2 regions of the Streptomyces sp. bgisy100 genome follow, and region 2 is predicted to be linked to the other one. Evidence: riboswitches for the same ligand, from Rfam matches in the RefSeq annotation. Region 2 holds a riboswitch; the other holds the start of a gene.
The links. A riboswitch is a leader RNA that binds a small molecule or an ion and turns the genes downstream of it on or off. The one in region 2 is predicted to bind cobalamin.
Positions count from the first base shown of each region.

Region 1: another riboswitch for cobalamin. It lies ahead of AC3EQ1_RS24400 (ABC transporter substrate-binding protein); the one in region 2 lies ahead of AC3EQ1_RS10310 (energy-coupling factor ABC transporter permease).

Region 1 covers NZ_JBYITE010000043.1:24,978-29,819, reverse strand. Annotated here, with positions in the region: gene AC3EQ1_RS24410 (ABC transporter ATP-binding protein) at 1-288, opposite strand, end outside; gene AC3EQ1_RS24405 (FecCD family ABC transporter permease) at 285-1,259, opposite strand; gene AC3EQ1_RS24400 (ABC transporter substrate-binding protein) at 1,336-2,352, opposite strand; cobalamin riboswitch at 2,387-2,565, opposite strand; gene AC3EQ1_RS24395 (NAD(P)/FAD-dependent oxidoreductase) at 2,814-4,253, shown strand; gene AC3EQ1_RS24390 (NAD(P)/FAD-dependent oxidoreductase) at 4,505-4,842, opposite strand, start outside.
Region 2 covers NZ_JBYITE010000011.1:58,093-62,934, forward strand. Annotated here, with positions in the region: partial or broken gene AC3EQ1_RS10290 (DMT family transporter) at 1-625, shown strand, start outside; gene AC3EQ1_RS10295 (energy-coupling factor ABC transporter ATP-binding protein) at 1,036-1,881, opposite strand; gene cbiQ (cobalt ECF transporter T component CbiQ) at 1,878-2,627, opposite strand; gene AC3EQ1_RS10305 (energy-coupling factor ABC transporter substrate-binding protein) at 2,632-3,072, opposite strand; gene AC3EQ1_RS10310 (energy-coupling factor ABC transporter permease) at 3,069-3,761, opposite strand; cobalamin riboswitch at 3,791-3,985, opposite strand; gene AC3EQ1_RS10315 ((2Fe-2S)-binding protein) at 4,182-4,842, opposite strand, start outside.

The DNA.
Region 1 (4,842 bases), on a different contig from region 2:
GTCCTGCGGGACGGTGGCGATGCGCTGGGCCCGCCGCTTGGTGCCGAGCTCCGTCACGTCCCGGCCGTCGAGGAGGATGCGGCCCGCTGTGGGCCGCAGCGTGCCGTAGACGCACCGCAGCAGGGTCGTCTTGCCGCTGCCGTTGGGGCCGACCAGGCCCACGGTCTCCCCCGGCCGGGCCTCGATGTCGACGTCGTCCAGGATCGGACGCCCGTCGGGCGCGCCGCCGACGCGGAAGGAGACGGCCTCGGCCCGCAGTTCCGCGGGCGCCGGAGTCCGGGCGCTCATCCGGTGATCCCTTCGGTACGGGAGCTGCGGCGCAGCAGCCACAGGAAACAGGGGCCGCCGGCCAGGGCGGTGAGCACGCCCACGGGGACCTCGGCCGGGGCGGCGACCGTCCGGGCCAGCAGATCGGCGAGGACCAGGAAGGCGGCGCCACCGAGGGCCGACACCGGGAGCAGGGCGCGGTGTCCGGCCCCGACGGCCATCCGGGCGGCGTGCGGCACCACCAGGCCGACGAAGCCGATGGCTCCGCTGACGGCCACGAGGACCCCGGTGACCAGCGAGGCGAGCACGAACACCGCCGCCCGGAACCGCCCGGTGTCCAGCCCCAGGACGGTGGCCCCCTCCTCGCCGACGAGCAGCAGGTCGAGCGGCCGGGCCAGGGCCATCAGCACGGCGGTGCCGACGGCGAGAGCGACCGCGGGCAGGAGCAGTGCGTCCCAGCGGGCGCCGCCGAGGCCGCCGAGGGTCCAGAACAGCACGGCCCGCAGGTGTTCGGCCTCGGCGGCGGTGACGAGCACCAGGCTGGTGAGGGCGGAGAGGATGTACTGCACGGCCACCCCGGCCAGGACCAGCCGGCCGGTGGTCATCGTCCCGCCGCGGCGGGCCATGGCGTAGACGGCGACGAGGGCGCCGAGCGACCCCACGAAGGCACCGGCCGGCAGGGCCACGGTCGTCGCTCCCGCGCCGAGACCGAGCACCACCACGAGGACCGCGCCGGTCGAGGCGCCCGAGGAGATGCCGAGGAGGAAGGGGTCGGCCACCGGGTTGCGGACCAGGGCCTGGAGGACGGTCCCGACGACGGCGAGTCCGGCGCCGACGACGGCGCCGAGCAGGACCCGCGGCAGCCGGACGTCGCGCACGATCGTGGTGAACGGGCCGGCCCCGGTGTCCCCGGCGAGGATGCGCAGCACATCACCGGCGGGGATCCGGACGGGGCCCAGGGCGAGCCCGGCGACCGCCGCCGCGGCGAGCACGGCCGCGAGCCCGGCGAGGACGAGGGAGCAGCGGAGCCGGCCCGCCGGGGTCCGCGGTATTCGGCGGAGCACCGCCCTAACCGCCGTGTCCGGGGTGGAGCTGCCGGGCCAGCGAGTCGACCGCCTCGGGCACCCGCACGCCGAGCACGGCGGAGGACAGCGGCAGCACCGCGAAGCGCTTGTTCCGGATCGCCGGGACGTCGGCGAGCGCCGGGTCCTGAAGGAGCCGCTTCTTCTTCGCCGCCACCGGGGTGCCGCCGTAGTCGTAGATCACGATCACTTCGGGCCGGCGCTGGACGACCTTCTCCCAGGAGACGTCGCCGAAGGTGCGGTCGAGGCCGGCGAAGACGTTCCGGCCGCCGGCGAGGCGGACGATCTCGTTGCCGATGCCCTTGCCGCCCGCGGTGAACGCCGCGCTGTCGCCGCTGTCGTAGACGAGGACGGAGGGCCGGTCCGCACCCTTCAACCGCTTCGCCGTGGCCGCGAGTTGCCGGTCCTGGCGGGCCAGGAGGGCGTCGGCCCGCTCGGGGACGCCGAAGGTGCGCGCGGTCTCGCGGATCTCCTGCCGCAGCCGGTCCATCCGCACCGGGCCGCGGCCGCAGCTCTCGATGTTGAGCCGGGTGCGCACCCCGCTCTTCTCCAGCGAACCACGGTCCCGGCCCTCGCTCTTGTCGAAGGCGCTGGCGTAGCCGCCGTAGACGAAGTCGGGTCCGGCGGCGAGCAGCTTCTCGTACGAGGGGTACTTGTCGGCCAGGACGTCGACGCCCCGGTAGGCGTCCCGGAAGCGGGGCAGCACCCGGTCGTCGAGGTAGGCGGTGCCGGCCAGGCGCTTCTCCAGGCCCAGGGCGAGCATGACCTCGGTGGAGTGCTGGTTCAGGGTGACGGCCCGCTTCGGCGGAGCCGTGAACGTCGTCTTCACACCGCAGTTGGTGACGGTGTACGGGAAGCCCTTCGCGGCGGCGGAACGGCCGTTGGCGGGCCGGTCGTCGGCGGGCCGGCCGGCCGTGGGCGCGAGGCCGCAGCCGGTGAGCGGGAGCAGCAGCAGAGCCGCCGCGACGGTCCGGACGCGCAGTGACCCCGGGAACCGGGACATGCATGCCTCCTCCGGGGGATCCGCGTCCCCTGGTCGGTGCTGAAGGCGGCAGTCCGGTGTCTGACTCCCGAGGAGCGGCCCGTCCCGGAGCGGTGCGCCGTGCGGCACACCACCCGTTCTAAGCGGCTTCCCGGTCACAGTGGCGGGACCGTGCCGGAGTCGCACCGGCTTCCCGGGTTCCGCAGCCTCGTGAACACCCGCATTCTGTCAGAGCGCGATCAGCCCGCCCAGGGCGCGGCCCGTGAGCTGCGCCGCTCGTGGCCCTGCGGGAACCGCGCCCGTGGAGAACCGCGCCCGCCCAAGGACGCGGCAGGCCGGAGCCGGTCGCCGTTCCTCCGCCGCACGGCACCGACGGGGTGTCCGGCCGGCCGGTGTTCCGGTACCCGATCGGGGTGTGCGGGCCGGGCCGGCACCGCCTACCCTGAACGGTCTGCGACCACCGGGAATGCGGAGCCCTTCGGATGAACCACGGCCGGACCTCACCTCGTACGGCACCGTTGACGGACGGCTTCGTCAACGGCGGTGTCTCCTTCTGGTACCGGGACGGCGGCCCGCCCGGGCGCCGGCCCGCCCTGCCCGGGGACCGCGACTACGACGTGGCGATCGTCGGCGGCGGCTACACCGGTCTGTGGACCGCGTACTACCTCGCCCGGGACCGGCCCGGTCTGCGGATCGCCGTGCTGGAGCGGGAGTTCGCGGGATTCGGCGCCTCCGGACGGAACGGCGGCTGGCTCTACCACGGCTTCGCCGGGGCCCGGGAGCGCTATGCCGCGCAGCACGGCCGGCCCGCGGTGCGGGAGATGCAGCGCACCCTGTTCCGGTCCGTCGACGAGGTGATCTCGGTGGCGCACGCCGAGGGCATCGACGCGGGCATCCACAAGGGCGGCATGCTGCGCGTCGCGGTCGGCCCCGCGCAGCAGGCTCGGCTGCTGGCCGCTGTCGAGGACCAGCGCGACTGGGGCTTCACGGAGGCGGACCTGCGGTTGCTCGACGCGACGGAACGGGCGGAGCGGGTGCCGGTGGCGGGGGCGTCCGCGGCCGCCTGGACACCGCACGCCGCCGCCGTCCAGCCCGCGGCGCTGGCGTCGGGGCTGGCCCGGGCGGTGGCCGCCCGCGGAGTCGACATCCTGGAGGGCACCACGGTCACCGAGATCCTCCCCCGCAACGCCGGAGGGCGGGCCGTCGCCCGCACCGACCGGGGCAGGGTGACCGCCGACTACGTGATCCGGGCGACGGAGGGGTTCAGCGCGAACATCGCCGGACTGCGCCGTCAGTGGCTGCCGATGAACAGCTCGATGATCGTCACCGAGCCGCTGTCCGACGCGGTGTGGGAGCGGATCGGCTGGCGGAACCGGGAGGTGCTCGGCGACACGGCCCACGCCTACATCTACGCCCAGCGCACGGCGGACGGCCGGATCGCCCTCGGCGGCCGGGGAGTTCCGTACCGCTTCGGTTCGCGCACGGACACCGGGGGCGTCACCCGGCCGCAGACCGTGGACGCCCTGTGGCGCGCGCTCGTCACGCTCTTCCCGCCCGCCGCGGACTCCGCCGTGGAGCACGCGTGGTGCGGTGTTCTGGGCGTGCCGCGGGACTGGTGCTCCACGGTCCGGCTGGACCACACCACCGGTCTGGGGTGGGCCGGAGGGTACGTGGGCAGTGGGGTGACGACGTCCAACCTGGCGGGCCGTACGCTGCGGGACCTCCTGCTGCGGCAGGACACCGAACTGACCGCGCTGCCCTGGGTCGGGCGGCAGGTGCGGCCCTGGGAGCCGGAGCCGCTGCGGTGGGCGGGGGTTCATCTGATCCACGCCCTGTTCCGGGCCGCGGACCGGCGGGAGAGCGCCGGCCTGCCGCACACCTCCGCGTTCGCCCGGCTGGCGGGGGTCATTTCGGGGCGGTGAGCGGCGCCGGGGCGGCCGGGCGGGGCCGTCTCCGGACGATGAGCGAGGCCGGGCGGCCGTACCGGGGCCGTCTCCCGGCGGTGCGGCCGCCAGACGTCCGCACCGGGCCCGCTCGTCCCCGCCGTCGGCCCATCGCACCGGCCGGCGGTCCCGGCCGGCGGTCCGGGCGCCTGCCGTTCAGGACAGGGGCGGGATTCTCCGTGACGTCCACCCCGGCCCCGCCGGCATCCCGTCCTCCCACGGGCCACCGTTCACCCGACGGAGACCAGCACCGGCCCCCCGTGGGCCACGGCCCGTCCGCACCATGCCGCGGAGAGCCGCACCGGCCGCCCGGGCACGGCGGTTTCCCACACACGCTGCCGGTGCAGAGTCCGGCCGTCCTGCCGCACGATCAGCCGCGGCCGGACGAGCGGTTCTGCCGGTTCCAGGCTGAACCTCCCCTGCGCGGAGAGGGAGTTCACCGGGCCGATCCGGTCGGGGGCGACCCAGGCGAGCGGTGCCTCGGCCAGCACGGACACCCGGGTGGGCAGCCATCCCCCGTCGGCCAGGTGGCGGAGCACGGGTTCCGCGACGAGCGCGCCGTCCCGCA
Region 2 (4,842 bases):
GCCGTCGCTCCGGGCCGCGCTGCTCCGACGCGGCGACTGGTGGGCCTCGGCCGCGCTGAACGGGGCCGGCGGGGCCCTCCATGTGATCGCCCTGGGCTTCGGCCCCCTGACGGTCGTCCAGCCGCTCGGCGTCCTGACCCTGGTGTTCGTCCTGCCGATGGCGGCGGTGACGGTCCGGCGGCGAACCACCCCGGCCGGGCGGCGCGGCGCCCTGCTGACCGCGGCCGGGCTGGCCGGGCTCCTGCTGCTGACCGGGGAGGGGGGAGCGTCCCGGCCGCTGTCCGGCGGTGAGCAGTCCGGCGTGGCGGTGGGCACCGCGGCGACGGTGACGGTCCTGGTCCTCCTGAGCCGCCGGGCGCGGCGGCCGGGCGCGCGCAGTGTTCTGCTGGCCGGTGCGTCCGGGGTGTGCTTCGGCATGGCGTCGGTGTTCGTGAAGTCGGTGGCGGAGGCGTGGCCGTCGGTCCCGGTGACCGCGGAGCTGCCGACTCTGGGCGTGGTGGCGCTGCTGGCGGTCGCGGGGCTGGCCACGTCCCAGGCCTCCTACCGGGGAGGCGGCCTGACCGCACCGCTGGCCACGGTGACGGTCGTCAATCCGGTGGCCGCCGCGGCGGTGGGCGTCGGGCTGCTGCACGAAGGTTTCCGCTTCGGCGCGGCGGGGGTTCCGGCGGCGCTCGCGGCCGGGGCGCTCACGGCATGGGGCCTGGTGGTCCTGACGGCGGACGGCAACGAGCGGCGGGGCCGGTCGCGGGCGGTGCCGATTTCGGTTCCGGTTCCGGTGCCGGTGCCGGGAACGGAGGGGGACGGGAGAGCCGTCGCCCCTGCCGTCGATGGTGGCGCGGCGGTCCGCGATCCGGTCCCGGCCCGCCCTTCCGGCGCGGCGGACCGGGGCAGGACGAAGTACCGGACGAAGCTCCGGGGCCGGAGCCCGAGAACGAAACTCCGGGGCCGGGGCACGAGAACGAAGCCCCGGGGCCGGAGCCCGGCCCGACATGACGCGGGCCCGACAGGCGCCGGGCACCGGACACCGGCCCGGCATCAGGCCGTTCGCACCACCGCGTACCCCGCCAGGTCCTCCGGCGTCCGCGGCCCGGTGGCGTCGGCTCCGAGCAGTCCGTGCGCCCGCAGCACCTCGGCCGCCGCCTGCCCCCACGGGCGCCGCAGCCGGGCGTCGTCCAGCAGCCGGCCGTCGGCCAGCAGTTCCGCGGTCGGCCCGGTGTGCAGGCCGTCCGGGGCGAGCACGGCGGTGTCGTCCGCCCAGCGCAGGGCCAGGTCCACGTCGTGCGTGGCCATGACCACGGTGGTGCCCGCCGCCCGGAGCCGCCTCAGCACCTCCAGCAGCCGCTCCTGGCCGTGCGGGTCGAGGCCCGCCGTCGGCTCGTCGAGGATCAGCACCCGCGGTCGCATGGCCACCGCTCCGGCGATGGCCGCCCGCTTGCGCTGCCCGTAGGAGAGCAGATGCGTGGGGCGGTCGCGCAGCGCGGTGATGTCCAGCGCGGCGAGGGCGTCCGCGACGCGCTCGCGAACCTCCGGCTCCGGGAGCCCGAGGTTCATCGGGCCGAACGACACGTCCTGCCCGACCGACGCGGCGAAGAGCTGGTCGTCCGGGTCCTGGACCACCAACTGCACCGTGGTGCGCAGCCGGGTGAGCCCCGCGCGGCCGTAGGAGACCGTGGTTCCCTCCAGGCGCAGCTCGCCCGCCGAGGGCCGAAGGCCCCCGCTGAGCAGCCGCAGCAGGGTGGTCTTCCCGCTGCCGTTCCGGCCCAGCAGCGCCAGGCTGCGGCCGTCGCGGATGCCGAAGGTGACGTCGTCCAGGACGGTCGGCCCGTCCTCGTAGGCGTATCCCGCGCCGAGGAGTTCCACCACGTGCGGTCCTGCGGTCATGGGGTGAGCCTTTCGAGTGCGAGCGTGAGGGCGGCGATCCCCGCCAGGAGCGCGACGGACGCCGCCACGAAGCGCCGGGAGACCTCGGAGTCGGCCACCAGGACGCGGAGCGAGCCGTCGTAGCCGCGGCCCGCGAGCCCCGTCTGGAGCCGGGCCGCCCGTGCGAACGCCCGGACGAACACGGTGGCCCCGAGCCCGGCCAGCGACCGCCAGGCCGCGGCGCGTCCGGACTGGCCCAGCCGGGCGGCCTGGGCCTGGCGGACCCGGGAGACGGTGTCCAGGAGCAGGAACGCCATCCGGTAGGTGACCAGGGCGACATCGACGACCGCGGGCGGCACGCCCGCCCGCACCAGCCGGGGCAGGAGGTCGGACAGGGGTGTGGTGAACGAGAACAGCAGCACCCCGAGCGACGCGGCGGAGGTGCGCAGCAACAGCTGCCCGGCGTGCGCGGGCCCCTCCGGCGCCAGGGAGAGCGGGCCGTGCGGGCCGCCCAGCCGGACGAGGAGCGGCAGGGCGCCGGTGACGCAGAAGCCGAGCGGGATGCGGTAGGCCCGCCACAGCTGACGGGGCGGCACGGCGGCCGGACCCAGCAGCAGGACGAGCGCGGCCACCACGACGAGGAGCGACCCCGGCCACGGCGGCAGGCAGACCGCCGACACCGTCAGCCCGAGCGCGAGGACGGCTTTGTCCAGAGGGTGGCGGCGGCGCCAGCGACTGCTGTGCGCCGCCGCGTCGATGGGCAGCACGCGGCTAGGCCGCGGTCTCGCGGTCCGGCGCCGCCGCCCCGCCCGGGGCACCGGAGCCGTCCTCGGATCCGGAGCCGTCCTCGGACCTGAGGTTGTCCTCGGACCTGAAGTTGTCCTGGGCCCCGGAGCCATCCTGGGACGCGACCCGCTCCGCGCCCTGACGGCGGCCGCGGCGCAGCCCGAAGTAGTACGCCAGAACGCCCGCGCCGAGGGCGGCCTGGAGGGCGAACAGCGCGGACTCCACCTCGCCGGACGGCGGTTCGTAGAGCGGGCTGAACCAGGGCTCGTAGTCCGGCCGGATCTCGGTGATCGCGGACTCGGCCTGGGCGTCGGCGCCCGTGAAGGGCTCCTTCTTGTGGTCCCCGAGGCCGAGCGCGAGCGGCAGCACCGCCAGGGCGACGACCAGCGCCAGCAACAGCAGGTTGATCTTGGTGTGACGCTTCATCGGGCAACGGCCTCCTGGTTCTCCGCGCGGCGGGACAGCACGCCCAGCCGGATCAGATCCCCCTTGCTGGACTGGGTCAGCAGGCGCATCACCAGCACGGTGAGGATGCCCTCGCTGACGGCCAGCGGGATCTGGGTGACGGCGAAGATGCCGCCGAACTTGGCGAGGGAGCCGAGCACTCCGGTGCCCGGGTCGGGGAAGGCCAGCGCGAGCTGCAGGCTGGTGACGCAGTAGGTGCTCAGGTCCGCGACGAACGCCCCGGCGAACACGGCGGCCATGAGCGGTGCGCCCAGCCGCCGGGCCAGCCGGTACACCCCGTATCCGGCCCAGGGGCCGACGATCGCCATGGAGAACGCGTTGGCCCCGAGCGTGGTGAGCCCGCCGTGGGCGAGCAGCAGCGCCTGGAAGAGCAGGGTGATCGTGCCGAGCACCGTCATGATGGGCGGCCGGAACAGGATGGCCCCGAGGCCGGTGCCCGTCGGATGCGAGCAACTGCCGGTCACCGACGGGATCTTGAGGGCGGAGAGGACGAAGGTGAAGGCTCCGGAGGCGCCGAGCAGCAGCGTGCTCTCGGGGTTCTCCTTGACCTCGCGGGACAGGGACCGGACGCCGTGGACGACGAACGGGGCAGCGGCGGCGCCCCAGGCGACCGCGTGCAACGGGGGCAGATACCCCTCGGCTATATGCATGGGAAAGCGAACCTCTCCAGCACCTCGTGGATGGACGACGCGCCCCGGCCGGTCTCCTGGCTGACGGGTCATGCCGTCCGGACTCCGCCTTCCCGGGCACCGAGCCGGCGGCTCGGCGTCCCAGTGGCTCCCCGAGGGGTGGAACCGGACTTCCCGATCACAGTGGCGAGGGCCGCACCGGTTTCATCACCGGTTTCCCGTACACCAAGGCCCTGAGAGGTTAGTGGGCAGCACGCTCCGGTCACAACCAGGGATCGGTATCGGCCACCGCCGAGGCAGGAGCAACGGTGCGCTTCAGGGGCGCGGGCGGCCAACCGTGCGCCCCTCGGGTGAGCATGGTCACCGCCCCGCGGGCGAGTGCGTGGTGGCCGTCTCTTCGGGCGAGCGTGGCCGTCGCTTCAGACGATCGTGGCCATCGCCTCAGGCCAGCGCGCAGTCGCCGCAGAGGCCGCCGCCCGGGACCCGGTAGTAGAGACAGCAGCTGCGCCGGGTGAAGGTACCGCCCGCAAGGGTGCCGGTGCCGTGCAGCGGTGGTTCCCGGAACAGCTCCCGGACCAGCGCCGACGCCGTGTCCGCGGCCTCGGTGCGGCCCTGTGCGCGGCAGCCGTCGCGCAGGACGCGGTACGAGCCGAACAGCGCCGACCCGGCATTGCCCCAGAGCAGTTGCCCCGAAACCGGACTTACCGACCGTACGGCGCGGTGCAGGGGGACGAGCTGGCCGTCGACCACCGCCGCGCGCAGCCGGTCCGCCGAGGTGCCGGGATCGGCCGCGGGCATGGGGCCGGGCAGCCAGAGTTCGTCCGGCGCGCTCCGGTCCGGGTGCCACCACAGCCGTTCCGGGGAGAGGTCGGGGAGGGTGCCGGCGAGCACGGCGGAGCCGAGCGCGAGAGACCACAGCCGGGCGGCGAGCCCCTGGAAGACGAGGGACGCGCCCACCCGGAGTTCGTCCGTGCCCAGCCGGCCGGCCACGGTGGTGATCCGGGCGCGCAGCGGACCGGGGTCCGCGCCCAGTTCCGCGAGCGGCGCATAGCCGTGGGCCCGCGGCCCCTCCCCCGGCGCCTCCGCGGTACGGACGGCGAAG